DNA from 4 places in the Pseudobacillus sp. 179-B 2D1 NHS genome. Region 3 is predicted to be linked to each of the others. Evidence: predicted binding sites of a transcription regulator. Region 3 holds the regulator's gene; each other region holds the start of a gene.
What was found. The regulator LexA, encoded in region 3, represses DNA repair genes until DNA is damaged. The targets are predictions, from matches to a motif close to CGAACATATGTTCG.
Positions count from the first base shown of each region.

Region 1: parE (DNA topoisomerase IV subunit B) is a predicted target of LexA. The motif match lies at 2,035-2,048, and genes of this name have one in related genera.
Region 2: recA (recombinase RecA) is a predicted target of LexA. The motif match lies at 2,426-2,439, and genes of this name have one in related genera.
Region 4: ACH0BF_RS13615 (YolD-like family protein) is a predicted target of LexA. The motif match lies at 2,544-2,557, and genes of this name have one in related genera.

Region 1 covers NZ_JBIQDP010000012.1:86,254-90,243, forward strand. The annotation lists gene parC (DNA topoisomerase IV subunit A) at 1-28, opposite strand, end outside; gene parE (DNA topoisomerase IV subunit B) at 33-2,003, opposite strand; gene ACH0BF_RS13445 (CoA-binding protein) at 2,230-2,640, opposite strand; partial or broken gene ACH0BF_RS13450 (winged helix-turn-helix transcriptional regulator) at 2,797-3,156, opposite strand; gene ACH0BF_RS13455 (purine/pyrimidine permease) at 3,638-3,990, opposite strand, start outside.
Region 2 covers NZ_JBIQDP010000006.1:3,157-7,146, forward strand. The annotation lists gene rny (ribonuclease Y) at 1-1,030, opposite strand, end outside; gene recA (recombinase RecA) at 1,270-2,316, opposite strand; gene ACH0BF_RS07740 (O-acetylhomoserine aminocarboxypropyltransferase/cysteine synthase family protein) at 2,615-3,913, opposite strand.
Region 3 covers NZ_JBIQDP010000040.1:3,378-7,367, reverse strand. The annotation lists gene tkt (transketolase) at 1-614, opposite strand, end outside; gene ACH0BF_RS23505 (DUF896 domain-containing protein) at 758-991, opposite strand; gene ACH0BF_RS23500 (YneB family resolvase-like protein) at 1,103-1,759, opposite strand; gene yneA (cell division suppressor protein YneA) at 1,766-2,089, opposite strand; gene lexA (transcriptional repressor LexA) at 2,245-2,862, shown strand; gene kynU (kynureninase) at 3,124-3,990, opposite strand, start outside.
Region 4 covers NZ_JBIQDP010000012.1:133,445-137,434, reverse strand. The annotation lists gene ACH0BF_RS13630 (S-layer homology domain-containing protein) at 1-487, shown strand, start outside; gene ACH0BF_RS13625 (hypothetical protein) at 1,347-1,661, opposite strand; gene ACH0BF_RS13620 (hypothetical protein) at 1,855-2,307, opposite strand; gene ACH0BF_RS13615 (YolD-like family protein) at 2,606-2,947, shown strand; gene ACH0BF_RS13610 (Y-family DNA polymerase) at 2,937-3,990, shown strand, end outside.

The sequences.
Region 1 (3,990 bases), on a different contig from region 3:
GTAAATCTTGAAATACTTCTTTTTGCATCTACTTACTCCTCCTTGCCGACTGAAAGGTTCTCGTTTTCTAAAATATTGCCGTCCTCTTCCAGTCCAAAAGCAACATTTGATTCAATCCATTTCCGGCGCGGCTCCACCTTATCACCCATCAGTGTAGTGACACGGCGCTCAGCTCGGGCTGCGTCATCAATAAGCACGCGGATGAGCGTTCTCGTATCCGGATTCATCGTAGTTTCCCATAATTGATCGGCATTCATTTCACCAAGGCCTTTATAACGCTGGAGCATACAGCCTTTTCCTACTCGCTTCATTGTTTCCGAAAGCTCTTCATCTGTCCAGGCGTATTCCACTTTTTCTTTTTTTCCGCTTCCTTTGCTTACTTTGTAAAGCGGTGGAAGGGCGATATATACTTTTCCAGCTTCAATAAGCGGCTTCATATAGCGATAAAAGAAAGTGAGCAGTAAGACTTGAATATGTGCACCATCTGTATCGGCATCCGTCATAATAATGACCTTGTCGTAATTGGCGTCTTCCACGTTAAAATCTGGCCCTACGCCCGCACCAATTGCATGGATAATCGTATTAATTTCCTCATTCTTAAAAATATCAGCAAGCTTAGCCTTCTCCGTGTTAATCACTTTTCCGCGCAATGGGAGAACAGCCTGGAAGCGGCGATCGCGTCCTTGTTTGGCTGATCCGCCGGCTGAGTCACCCTCCACTAAATACAATTCATTTTTTTGCGGGTTGCGTGACTGTGCAGGCGTAAGCTTACCGGAAAGCACACCTTCATTGCGCTTGCGCTTTTTCCCGCTACGGGCATCTTCACGGGCTTTTCTTGCTGCTTCTCTTGCCTGAGCGGCTTTAATGGCTTTTTTAATTAACAATGAGCTTGTTTCCGGATTTTCCTCTAAGAAGTAGGACAGCTGCGAAGACACCACGCTGTCAACTGCCGACCGAGCTTCGCTTGTGCCGAGCTTTCCTTTCGTCTGTCCTTCAAATTGAAGCAGTTCCTCTGGAATACGCACAGAAACAATAGCAGCTAAGCCTTCACGAATGTCGGTACCTTCGAGATTTTTATCTTTTTCCTTTAATAGATTTACTTTGCGCGCATACTCGTTAAATACCCTTGTCATGGCTGTACGCGCTCCCGCTTCATGGGTGCCTCCATCCTTCGTCCGGACATTGTTAACAAACGACAGGATCGTTTCGGAGTAGCCGTCATTAAATTGGAAAGCAAATTCTACTTCAATCCCATTCTGTTCTCCAGCAAAGGACACTACCTGGTGCAAAGCATCTTTCTCTCCATTTAAATATTTAACAAATTCCTCGATGCCTTTTTCATAATAAAAAACTTCTTCCAGCTTTTGACGTTCATCTATCAAGCTGATCTTCATGCCCTTTAACAAAAAGGCCGATTCTCTTAACCGCTCACTTAACGTATCGAAATTATAATGAATGGTGCTGAAAATAGCCGGGTCTGGCTTGAAGTGGATGGTGGTTCCTGTTTTTTTTGTTTTTCCGATCTTCTCAAGCGTCGTTACCGGGACGCCTCCATGCTCAAAGCGCTGCTGATAAATAAAACCATCACGATGAATCGTCACTGTCAGCCACTCAGACAAAGCATTGACGACAGAAGCGCCGACACCATGCAGTCCGCCGCTCGTTTTATATCCGCCTTGTCCAAACTTCCCGCCGGCGTGCAAGATCGTCAAAATAACTTCCGGAGTTGGCTTTCCTAGTTTATGCATACCAGTAGGCATACCGCGGCCAAAGTCCTGGACGCTCACCGACTGATCTTTGTGGATAATGATTTTTATTTCGTTGCCGTAGCCGGCAAGCGCTTCATCCACTGAGTTATCTACAATTTCATAGACTAAATGATGCAGACCTCGCGTGTCTGTAGACCCAATATACATTCCAGGTCTCTTTCTGACCGCTTCCAGTCCCTCGAGGACTTGGATGGCATCATCATTATAGTCAAAGGTCACTTCTTTTTTTGTCACAAAAATTCCCCTTTCAGACTTCCTAGAGAAACAAACAAACGTTCGTACACTTTATTATATCATAAAAATTCCAATGCTTCATCTTCCCATTATGCCGGAAGTTTACAATTGTACTGTTCCGTTCTGCATTTTCCTCTGCCTTATTGTATGGTCAACATGCAATTTATGCAAATAGATAACAGTAAAAAACAAGCGGAAATGGACCGCTTGTTTCTTAGTTGCCCGCTTATTTAGTGAGGGCATGTTCCACTTTTATGCATCTATCCATAATGACGGTCTTGCCTTTTTCTTTTAAAAACTCATACGCTTCTTCATTAGCTACACCAAGCTGTGCCCAAAAAATCTCACAATCTATCTCAACGAATTCTTTGGCAATCTCCGGTAAAAACTCTGATCGGCGAAATACATTTACAATATCAACAGGCTCCTTAATATCTTTTAAGGAAGCCACCGCTTTTTCTCCCAGAACTTCATCAACAGTAGGGTTTACTGGAATAATTTTATATCCAGCTTGCTGCATCGCTTCAGAAACCATATAGCTTGTTCGGTTTGGATTATCACTTAAGCCGATGACAGCAATAGTCTTTGCCTTTTTTAGCAGCTGTCCCATTTCTTCTCTCGTTGGATTAGTAATCATAACTAACTCTCCTCCTTGCACTCAATAATTCGGCTTCTTTTAGCCATTCTCCTTCTATTACTTTTATTCCCTTCAAGCGACCACCGCATTCTCTTAAAGAAGGATCTTTTACATTTCATACTGCCAATCGATCCATGAGCTCCACTTGGATGGTACTTATCTAGCAAAAAGTTTAATGTTTTGTTTTCCCCATTCATACATCATCAAAACAATAGGCATTAAACTTTGGCCTAACTCTGTTAATGAATATTCCACTCTTGGAGGAACTTCAGGGAACACCCTCCGATGGACAATGCCACCTTCCTCTAACTCTCTAATCTATGTAGTTAACACCTTATGTGTGATTCTTGGAAACAGCTGTTTAATTTCACTGAACTGCAAAGTGCCATCAGTCCCTAAATAATAAACAATGGTAATCTTATATTTGCCGCTGATAAGAGATAAAGTCAATTCTTTTTCACAATTAAACTGACCATTTTCTATCTTTTTTTGTATCTCTGACCGTAAATCGTTCATTTGCTGTTCCCACTCCCTGTATTTCTAAAAAAAGTATCCTTTTAGTAACATCTCACAAAAAAGTGCGTTCTTCCATAAGACAAAAGCATCTTTTAGAATAAATTTCAGTCAGGCACAACCATCACTAACTATCCTGTCCTAAGCAGCACATCTGACCTGATTGAATCAATCAACTTCTGTGGACAACGGGCAAAACGTCTGCACTTATTAGTACCAGGCTTCCTGGGAGTTTTCATAAGTGTTTTTCTACAGGATTATCAAAAACAAGGAGGTTCATTCATATGAACAAAATTACATTAGATGCAGCAAAAGAGATGATTGCAGTGGCTGAAGCAGCTGTTAATGTCTTTGACGCCAAATTTGCCTGAATAGAAGAAATTAAACTGAACAATCAATGAAAAAACGCTTTGGATAGCAGCAGCTTCCAAAGCGTTTTTTCGTTATTTCTTACACTAATCGGCGTTTAAACGATTAAAAATCCTTAACTGCCGAGCGTTTTCTTTCTAGCCGTCACTAATAGAAACTGCTCTACACAAATAGCGATAATTGTTCCAAAGATCAGCCCATTATTTAAAATAGAAGCAGCCGCCGCAGGAAAATTAGTAAAGGCAGCCGCAGGGACAAACATGACACCTACTCCTGCTAATAAAGAGACACCGGAAACAAGGCGGGCTCGTTCTTTATTTTTTTCTTTATCCATTTCAGCAAAAGCAAAACCAGCCATGCGAGAGAAAATTACGAATGTGACCGCATATCCAACTGGAGCTGGCAAGGAAGCAAGCACATTCATGACAGGTGGAAACACGCTCATTCCCACAACGAGCAGTGAACCGA
Region 2 (3,990 bases), on a different contig from region 3:
AAGCAACTTCCATGGAATGCTTCAGCACATTCTGGCCGTAGCTTGTACGATATTTCAATCGACCAAGAATTTTAATCAAATCCGGATGTAATCCATGAACACCTACTTCGAAAGTTGTCTGCTCACCGACCTCCCGGATATGCTCATCTACTTCTCTGCGCGCTTTATCTACCATTTCTTCGATACGCGCTGGATGGATACGTCCATCCTGTACGAGTTTTTCAAGAGCAATCTTGGCAGTTTCCCGACGAATTGGATCAAATCCAGAGAGAATTACTGCTTCCGGTGTATCATCAATAATCAAATCAATACCTGTCAGCGTTTCCAGTGTACGGATGTTTCGTCCTTCCCGTCCAATGATACGACCTTTCATTTCATCATTTGGCAAAGTAACAACTGATACAGTTGTTTCTGCCACATGATCGGCCGCACAGCGCTGAATGGCAAGAGAAAGGATTGACTTCGCTTTCTTGTCTGCTTCTTCTTTCGCTCGGTTTTCTTGCTCTTTTGTCATTACAGCAATATCGTGCGCAAGCTCTTGCTCCGTTCGATCCAAGATAATCGAGCGGGCTTCGTCCCGAGTAAGACTGGCGATTCGTTCTAGTTCCGCCTGCTGCTTTTTGATCATCTCTTCCACTTTGCTGTCCATCTCTTCAATATGTTGTTGTCTCTCAGCAAGAATCTCCTCTTTTTTCTCGAGCTGTAATTCGCGTTTATCCAGCGATTCATCTTTTCGGTCGAGGTTCTCTTCCTTCTGTAACAAACGATTCTCTTGTTTTTGCAATTCGTTTCTTCGTTCACGAAGTTCTAACTCCGTGTCTGTACGAAGCTTGTGAATTTCATCCTTTGCTTCAAGCAGGGCTTCTTTCTTTAGCGATTCTGCCTCACGCTTTGCGTCGTCAATAATTTGCTCTGCAGCACTTTTAGCTCCTGCAATCTTTGATTCTGCAATGGACTTTCGAACAAAATAGCCAACAACTACACCGACGATTAGGCCAAGCAAAATGAAGATGATTGTAATGGGTTCCATCCTTTCACCTCCTCTTGCTATGAACTTTTGCCATGCTTTTAACATGTCGGCTGATACATTGTGTTATCATTTCAATATACAGCTTCTCATTTCCATTTTTAAGAGAAAAAAATGTAAAATATACATCTCAATTTTATAGTTGTGAAAATTTCTTGTCAAGAGTTTCATCACGGTAACAGTCTTCTTCGAGACTAATAAAAAACAAGAGGAGCGATGTCTCCTGACACCGCTCCTGTTTATTATTCGTCAAGCAAACTGAATTCTTCTGTCTCTTCTGCTTCCTCTACTTCTACAAAGTCAGCATCAAGACCATAATGCTGGCGGATCTTCATCATAATCTCCTGACGAACAGCCGGATTTTCCTTTAAGAACTGCTTTGCATTCTCACGCCCTTGACCAAGGCGTTCCTCATTATATGAATACCAAGCACCGCTCTTTTGAACAATATCTACCTCTGATCCCATATCGATGATTTCACCTTCTCTAGAGATTCCTTCTCCATACATGATATCGACTTCTGCTACACGGAACGGAGGAGCCACTTTATTTTTCACTACTTTAATCTTTGTTTTGTTTCCTACAATTTCATTTCCTTGTTTCAGTGCTTCAGCACGGCGAACTTCCAGGCGGACGGAGCTATAAAACTTGAGCGCACGGCCTCCAGGCGTTGTTTCCGGGTTACCGAACATAATCCCGACTTTCTCACGAATTTGGTTAATGAAGATTGCAATTGTTTTAGATTTATTAATAGCACCAGACAGCTTGCGAAGCGCCTGTGACATTAAACGTGCCTGCAGGCCGACATGGGAGTCGCCCATTTCTCCTTCAATTTCAGCCTTTGGAACAAGGGCTGCAACCGAGTCAACAATCAGGATATCGATAGCACCGCTTCGTACGAGAGCTTCGGCAATTTCAAGTGCTTGCTCGCCTGTATCCGGCTGAGAAAGCAACAACTCATCAATGTTGACTCCTAATTTCTGAGCGTATACAGGATCAAGCGCATGCTCTGCATCAATGAAAGCAGCTTGACCGCCGGCAGCTTGTACTTCAGCAATAGCGTGAAGAGCCACGGTAGTTTTACCAGAGCTTTCCGGCCCATAGATCTCAACGACCCGACCGCGTGGATAACCGCCTACACCAAGGGCTGCGTCAAGAGCAAGCGAGCCGCTTGGACTAGTGGAAATTTTCCGGTCTGTTTGTTCTCCTAATTTCATGATAGACCCTTTACCAAATTGTTTTTCAATTTGCTTTAAGGCCATATCCAATGCTGCTTGACGATCGTTCACTAAAATTCCTCCTTAAAATTAACAATCTATTAAGTAAATGCACAGTGACATGTTGTTTCATAATCTATACTAACTATACCTTTTTATTGAGACAATTTCAAGTAAAAAGCGAACATTTATTCGGTTTTTTTATTTTTCCTCCTGAGAAGAAGAATGGATAAGAAACTAGAAAAGTAGTAGAAGAAATAGCGGAAAAAAAGAAGAAAAAAAAGTAACTCCTGCTTTTTTATTTTATCATAAAAAAGCAGGAGAGGATAATTTTAAGCCTGTCATATTCTTTATTTAATAAGGAAAAGCGTTAAGCTTCTACAGCTACGCCAGTCGCTTTTTCAATCGCCTGATTCAAGTCAGCAATCAGGTCCTCAGTTGACTCCAGTCCGATGGATAAACGGATCATTTCTTCTTTCGTACCCGATTTTGCTAAGTCTTCACTGCTTAATTGCTGATGTGTGGTAGAAGCCGGGTGAATAATGAGTGACTTGCCATCCCCCACATTGGCAACATGTGACCACAGTTTAATGTTATCAATCACTTTTTTACCTGCTTCGCGGCCGCCTTTAATGCCAAATACAACAATAGAACCAAACGTATTAGCCAAGTATTTCTTCGCTAATTCATGAGATGGATGATCCTCCAAGCTTGGATGAGATACCCAATCTACTGCCGGATGATTTTTCAAATAATCGACGATAGCAAGCGTGTTTTCATGATGGCGCTGAATACGTAAATGCAACGTTTCCAGCCCTTGAAGCAACAAGAAAGCGCTATGGGCACTCAAGGAAGGGCCAAAATCCCGTAACAACTGTACGCGTAATTTGATAGCAAAGGCTGGGCCTTCCAGGTCCGCAAATCTTAAACCATTATAAGATTCATCCGGCTCCGTAAAGCCAGGAAACTTTTCACTGTTCCAATTGAATGTTCCTCCATCTACTACTATACCACCGATGACTGTTCCATGGCCGCTGATCCATTTCGTAGCGGAATGAACGACAATGTCGGCCCCTCGAACAAGCGGATTAGCTCCGTAAGGAGAAGCAAACGTATTATCTACAATGAGCGGAATACCATTTTCATGAGCAATATCTGCCACCTTTTCCACATCAAGCACATTCAAGGAAGGATTTCCGATAATTTCTCCAAACAGAGCTTTTGTTTTTGGAGTGATCGCTTTGCGGAAATTTTCCGGATCAGTAGAATCAACAAACTTTACATTAATCCCGTATTTAGGAAGCGTATTGGCAAAAAGGTTATAGGTGCCTCCGTATAAATTAGCTGCCGCTATAATTTCATCGCCCGCGTGAGCCAGATTAAGAATTGAAAAGGAAATGGCAGCCATTCCTGATGAGAGCGCCACTGCTGCTGCTCCCTTTTCCAATGCAGCCACACGCTTTTCAAACACATCTACTGTCGGGTTGGTAATACGCGTATAAATATTTCCTGGCTTTTGCAAAGCAAATAGGGCGTTAGCATGATCTGTATCTTCAAATACATAAGAAGTCGTTTCATAAATCGGAACGGCACGGGCGCCAGTAACCGGATCCGGCACTTGTCCTCCATGAAGTAAAATTGTTTCTTTGTTCCACTGTTCGTTTGTCATCATTAATCCCTCCCAATTATTAAATAAAGCGCTAGTAACCTGAAGAATAACTAAAAAGCCCTCTTCTGTTGTAAGAA
Region 3 (3,990 bases):
TCTTTCACACTTTCAGAGAAGGACTTATCAAGATCGCCATCAAGAGAAATATCATTGGAATCATATAAAGCAATTAACCGGCCGAGCTTTAGATGACCTGCAAGGGAAGCAGCTTCGGAAGCCACACCTTCCATTAAGTCTCCATCACCGCAAAGTGTGTATGTATAATGGTTGACTACGCTATATTGGTCCTTATTATAGACGGCAGCTAAGTGTCTCTCCGCCATTGCCATTCCAACTGCCATGGCAATCCCTTGGCCAAGAGGTCCGGTCGTTGCTTCTACACCGTCCGTGTGTCCGTATTCTGGATGTCCTGGTGTTTTACTGCCCCATTGGCGGAAATTTTTAATTTCATCCATTGATAAATCATAGCCCGATAAATGCAGAAGGCTATATAACAGCATAGACCCGTGTCCTGCTGACAAAACGAAACGGTCACGGTTAAACCATTTTGAATTTTTCGGGTTGTGGTTCATGTAACGGCTCCACAATGTATAAGCCATTGGAGCAGCTCCCATCGGCAGACCCGGATGCCCAGAATTCGCTTTTTCAATCGCATCTATAGAAAGTGTGCGGATCGTATTCACTGCTAATTGATCAACTGTATCAAACATGGAAAACTCCCTTTCCTTACAAATATTGTTCCTTCTTAATATATAGGTCTTTATCAAAATATACAAGATGTCTGAGAAGATCTATTATTTGTCATTTTCTTTTCCGTTTACTCCATATAAAAAAGCCAGCGTTTGCCGGCTCATTAATGCATTCTTTTACGTTTTTGAATGTCTTTAATTTTTTCAGGTGTCACTTCATTGCCTTCAGGATCAAAAATACGCACCGATTCCACTGTATTTTTCATGGACGAGCGAAAAGCACGTAAGTATTCTTGGCGCAGGCTTGTCTGCTCTGCTTGTTCCTCTGCGGACAGCCCTTCAGTTTTTGATTTCTTGGAAAGCTCATTAATACGAGCTAGTTTATCTTGAGAAAGCATAGATGGGGTTACTGCCAATTCGTTATAAATCAGCAGACTCTCCTTTCTTTTTCTTTAATATATTCTTGCCTTTATTTTATTAAAAGGGAAAGGAATAAACAAGAAAGATGCCTATTCAAGATCTTTATCCGCCTGTTCAGCATACTCTTTAAATCGTCTGTGAACTGTCGCCTTAGATACCCGATAACCAAAGCCGTTTAAAGTAGCAGCTATTTCTTCGAAAGTAAGGTTATTGCGGCGTAGACGGACAATTTCTTCCATCGGCACTTCCTTCCTCTCTCTTCCGGCTGGGTTTCCTCTATTCTTTAAATTGTCTTCAGGTCGAAAACCGTTTTCTACCGCCCGTTTCATTCCTCGCTTGATTTTTAAATTATGAATCTTCCGCTGGTATTCTTCTACCATGCTAACAATTTGAATAACCATTGAATCTGATTCTGACAGCTGCAGCTCTCCATCATCAGCGATGCTAAATACTTTTACTCCTTCTTTAAACAAGCAGTGCAGCAAAGCAATTTTAGCATTGCCTCGTCCAATTCGTGTTTCATCCTGAATCAGTACAGCATCAATCGATTCCTTTTTCACTAGATCTAGCAAATCAAGCATTCCCGGCCGATCTAATTCATAGCCACTCACTTGCTCTTTAATCACCGCTGCCACTTCATATCCTTTTCGGAAGGCAAGGCTGAGCAGTTCTTCCTCTTGCCGTTGAAGCGACGTTTCCTGTGTTTCTTTTTTTGTGCTTACACGGCAATATATAATAGCTTTCACTTGAAATTACTCTCCTTTAAAAGCGATCTGGCCGCCAGTATGAGATGAATGCGAAGTAATGGGAATAACGAGAGTGTCTCCCGGTAATATTTTAACGGAATGCAGCTTGTTCTCTTTTTGTATCCACATGATAAAGTCCTCTTCTTCCATTTCCTTGCTGTTATTATACTGTCTGGCAATGCTCCAGAGAGAGTCCCCTTCCCGTACGGTGATTTCTTCGTAAGGAAGACGTTTCTCACTCACATTAAAGATCAGCATGCTTCCTGCCATAATTGTAACAGCCATAAATAACAGAACAAAAGAATTCTTTTTAACAAACACTTTCATCATTCAACATCCCCTTCAAGCGAATACTCGTTCGTATATTTATCTTTATTTTAATAGGAACATTTGTTTGAGTCAAGATTTCATTCGAACTTATGTTTGTATCCTAAAAAGTGACATGTTATAATACAGAAAAGAGATAATCTAAGAGGTGCAGACAAATGACAAAATTATCGAAGAGGCAGCAAGATATTTTGGACTTCATCAAGCTTGAAGTTAAAGCAAAAGGCTATCCTCCTTCCGTGCGCGAGATCGGGGAAGCAGTTGGATTGGCATCCAGCTCCACTGTCCATGGCCATCTTTCTCGTCTGGAGAGCAAAGGACTGATCCGCCGCGATCCAACGAAACCACGCGCGATCGAAATATTGGAATTGGAAGAAAGCGTACCGAGACAAAAAGTAGTAAGTGTGCCATTAATCGGGAAAGTAACAGCCGGAATGCCTATTACCGCCATCGAAAATATTGAAGAATATTTTCCTTTACCGGAGCGGCTTGCACCTGCCGATGACAATGTATTTATGCTGGAAATCATGGGCGACAGTATGATTGAAGCCGGCATTCTAAATGGTGATTATGTCGTCGTACGCCAGCAACAGACAGCCAAAAATGGCGAAATAGTTGTAGCGATGACCGAGGAAAACGAAGCCACCGTTAAACGCTTTTTTAAAGAAAAAGACTTTATTCGCCTTCAACCTGAAAATTCATCCATGGAACCAATTATTCTGTCGTCTGCTACTATCCTTGGCAAAGTGATTGGCGTCTACCGGGATATCCATTAACTGCTGGACAAACTCCTTTCTGCTCTATTGTGCGGAAAGGAGTTTTAACTTTTTTGCAAGAGTAATAGAATAGCAGTTAACCTATCATATGACGAGCCTAAAGAAGATATGATTGTTTAATGAGAAAAGCCATTCACCGAACAACAATCGAAAGTTCCATTGCTAGATTAAAAGCAAGAGAGTCAGAGTCTCTTCAACCACCAAAAACCCCTGGACCTTTATAGGCCAGAGGCAGAAAAAATTGATGATTGAGTTCCCCACTTACGCAATAATGCCACGTTCATTCTCAAACTGTTTATATTGTTCCTCCTTCATAATCTTCTTTAAAATCTGCACCGCCTTCCACACTTCTTCATACGTGTTATATAAAGGGACTGGAGCAAGCCTGATCCCATGAGGAGCTCGAAAATCTGGAATAACTCCATTCACTTTTAACGCTTTACAAATCCGTGCAGCTTCTTTATGCTCCAAATAAATGTGTCCGCCCCGTCTCTTGTCTTCCAAGGGATTCCCTATCTTAAAACCGGCTTCGCTCAGTTCTTCTGAAGTGAGCTCGATCATATAACGCGTCATACATAAAGACTTTTTTCGGAGGTTCTCTATACCCGCCTCTTCAAAGAGTTGGAGTGAACCGATCAATGGAGCAATACTTAATATATGAGGTGTGCCGATCTGATAGGCTCCTGCCGCTTCTGCCGGCATGAACGTATGCTCCATATCAAATTGTTTCTCTTTGTTCGAACCAAACCATCCGGCAAGACCTGGCAGCTTGCCAAAATGTTTTTTATTTACATATAATCCACCGGCACTGCCCGGACCGCTATTTAAATATTTATAATGGCACCAAACCGCAAAGTCTACTTCCCATTCGTTCAATTGGTGTTCAATTGCTCCAATTGAATGACACAGGTCGAAGCCAATTAAAATATTGCGTTTATGGGCTTCTTTCGTTATGCGCTTTATGTCAAGAATTTGCCCGCTCCGGTAAAGGATGCTCGGCAAGACGATTAAAGCCACCTCTTCTGTCATTGCTTCAATCACATCTTCTTCTTCAATAAGACGCCCATCGCGGCTTTGTACGCGAATCAAGTGATCCTCCGGATGATAGCCTTTCAGCTGAATCTGGCT
Region 4 (3,990 bases), on a different contig from region 3:
AAGCGGAAAAACGGAGGAGCTATTCGCTCCAGAACAAAGGTTAACAAGAGCAGAATTTTCTGTCTTACTAGTTCGTGCGATGCAAGTACCGATGAAAGAATACGAGGGGATTTTTAAAGATGTCCCAGAAAGCAAGACTTGGGCAGCTGCTCAGATTGAAGCAGCCAATCGAGCAGGAATAGTATTCGGAAAAGAAGGAGGAGTATTTGATGCTGATGCCAATATTACCCGTGAACAAATGGCTGCTATGATTATTCGTGCAATTGAGTATCAGCAGCTGCAACTGCTAGATTCATTGAAGTTAAACCAATCATTTAAAGATGACAACCGCATAAATAATTATGCCAGGGTGCCTGTCAAACAAGCTGTAGAGCTTGGTCTTATTAATGGTTATAAAAATGGCAAGTTTGAACCGAAAAAGGATACAACAAGAGCGGAAACAGCTGTTGTACTTTATCGAATGCTGAACAAATTAAATAAAAATTAATAGAGAAAAGCCAGCAAAAATGATTTCTATTGCTGGCTTTTTGTTTTTTTTTGCGAATCCGCAAATGTCCTGTGTTTCGGACATCCATAACCCGTAACGGCAGAATATCGCTGATCCGCAAGCCAGAATTGATGCCAAACGTAAATGAAAAATAATCCCGATACGGTTGGTGCAACAACCACTTCTTAATCATCAGGATCTTTTCTGGGCTCTGGATCGGTTCCACACTATTTTGTCCTTGTTTCGTCGTCATAAAAGGTTGCCTCCAGTTGCTATAAAAGATGGATTATGTCTCATTTAGTACGACTATACAATGCGACGCAATCGCTATTATGTTGCATTCGTGTTTTTATATCCTTCCATATATGCAAAAAAGGTAGGAAAGTTGAATATGTTATATTTTAATTAAATAGATAGCAATAATATGAGTTCATCTAATTATTTAAAGACCTAAGTAGCATAAAGTATTTCGGAGGCGTTTAATGAAGAGAAATCCTCGAAAAATAACTATATTTTCAACAGGTATACTCTTGCTTTTTATATTTTTTGTTTTATATGATTACTTCAAATTTAATGAGCTCAATTGGATCGAAAACTTTTTGAAGTCTTTATTTATATTAACTTTTGTAAGAATCTTGAGTTGGTTATTTGATAGTAAAAAACAGCAAACGTAATCAATGACGCATAAAAGAAAACAGCCCTCAATGAGAGAGCTGTTTTCTTTTTAATTCCCTTTATTTCACAAAACTTACTAGTGTCTCTGTGGCTTGTCTCTCACGAGTCCATTTCAGGGAACACATAGTAAAACACCTCAGAATTTAAAATTCACTTAATTCAGCTGATACGTGTATCAGTTGAATTAGTCTTCGGAAGGTTTGCGAAATACTTTGATGTGTTGCTTTTTCATGTTAAAAGTAAACTCTATGTCCCAACCAGACTTTTTAACTTTAATTACATCTTCTTTAAAGTAAAATACAAACGCCGTGTCTAATTCTTCATCAACAATTAAATAATTAGGGGCCTCGTTCCAAAGTGAGAACTCTGCATTAGTGTATAATTTCCAACCATTATTTAACTCGTGTTGTTTCATGTGAGGTAGTTCACTGAATTTTTCCATTTGTTTTCTCCACGCTTCTTTCGGTGATTTTAATTCTCCGTTTGATTCTTCATACATAGTCTTACACCTTCTCGTTATTATAAATTTTCTATTTTTATTGAATAATCTACTTGGCTAACTAAAGAAGAAACAGCCTATAATTTTGAGTCTGACACCGAACCAAAAAAGCTGTCGGTTTTAACTTCTAAAGATCGGGGCATCTCTAATAAAGCATAATAACCATGATGTTGCATTGACAACTTTGTTTATTTTATATTCCATCCGGTTGTTTGATTAGTTTAAAATCTTCATCATCAAGTGCATTTCCCCTACTTATATGCAATTTCCACTCCTTATCTTTCTTTACAAGATGCATAGGTACTTGCTCAACGCTGCCATCCTCGTACTCTATTACTGTAATAACGGTTGCTTTATCTTCTGTTACACTTTTGACATTCTTAATTTCATAGTCCTCTAATGGTGAAACACCTTCTTCAAGTGTTTTATATGTTTTTAGCTTCACTTCGCGATCATCATTAAAACGATCATCAATAACTAAATCAACCAAACTTTCATGGTCTTTTGCTTTAACTAACTCTATATACTCTTTTACAAATTTCTCTGGAGAAAGACTGCCTTGTATCTCAGAGTTTGTTAGAAACGGAGTAACTACAACAGCGATTGCTGCAACAGCTAGAAACGGAACGAACCAAAGCTTTCTCATTTAATCCCACTACCTTCCATTTTATGATTATGTTACCATTTAGAGTTAAGATAGTTAAGCTTATTTATTTTTTTCATTTAATTTAATAAGAGCCCCTCGTAAAATTTAATAATTCTTCTGGATGCTTCGTTACAGAAACAACACAATTACCACTATGTTACATTCTTAACTTTGTTTTTCTTATATACCGTCTGGTTGTTTAATCGGTTTAATTAGTGCATAACACATTGATATAAAGAACATAAGTTCGTATAATTATTTTAAAAAGGAACTAATGTTCCTATATGGAGGTATCCAAATGTTATATGAAGATAGAAAAATGCTAAAGTGGCAGGGGTTTATGTTGTCGGAACATACAGAACAGCTCCAAGAAACTAAACCTGTTGTAAAAGAAATAGCGATAGATGAACAGCAAAAAGAAGTGTTTGATCGAGTTTTACGTCATGCCTATAATCAGCAATTGCCTGTCACGGTTCATTTAAATACGTTTGGTTATCCGTATATGGAAGTAACGGGTGTCATTCAATCCTTTCATCACAAACCTAATCACTTGAAAGTTTTAGGAAAGGGAGTGATATGCACAAAGGATATAGTGGCGGTAGATTTTGCGAATAAGAAGGATGAAGGAGATGGATATTGATTATACGTTGCTCCCTAAACGTTCTATTCTTTGCATAGACGTTAAATCTTTCTTTGCCAGTGTAGAAGCTGTCAGGCGTAAAATACACCCTCTGGATGCCTATATTATTGTGATTGCCAATATAAATAGGTCTGGTTCAGTGGTATTAGCTGCTTCTCCACGAGTGAAAAAGGAATTTGGCATCCAAACGGGTTCCAGAGCCTTTGAAATCCCTCATGATCCACGATTCATACTGGTGGAACCGTCTATGAAGCTTTATTTAAAAGTAAATAAAATGATCATAGACATCCTTAAACGTTTTGTAGCAGATGAAGATTTGCATATTTACAGTATTGATGAAGCATTCCTTGATGTGACAGCTTCCAGAAAGCTGTTTGGAAACAAACTTGAAGTGGCTCGCACCATACAGAAAGTCGTTTTTAAAGAATTAAAGTTAGTCGTCACGATTGGAATTGGCGATAATCCTCTTTTAGCAAAACTAGCTCTCGACAATGAAGCAAAGAATGCAGCGAATGGGCTTGCTTATTGGTCGTATGAGAATGTCAGTGAAACGATCTGGAAGATCGAATTGAAAGATATGTGGGGAATATCGACAGGGTACATACATAGGTTACATCGTTTAGGGATTCATTCTGTCTATGATCTGGCTCATGCTGATCAACATAAGCTGAAAGACCGGCTTGGCCTAATGGGCTTACAACTTCACTACCACGCATGGGGAGTAGATTATAGCATTTTATCTGAAAAGCCCCAAGCGAAAGAAAAATCATTTTCTAAAAGTCAGATATTACTGCGTGATTATTACAACGAACGAGAGATTATGATTGTGATTCATGAAATGGTGGATGAAGTAGCGATGAGACTTCGTTTGCACCACGTAGCAGCCGGGAAAATCGCTCTTGCTATTAGCTATTCTCGGGACATTGAAGAAAGGGGATTTACACATCAAACACAGCTGCCTAGACAGACAAACTGCACGAAAGACCTGAATACTCAATTTGAAAAACTGTTTAAAAAATATTGGAGAGGACAGCCGATCCGGC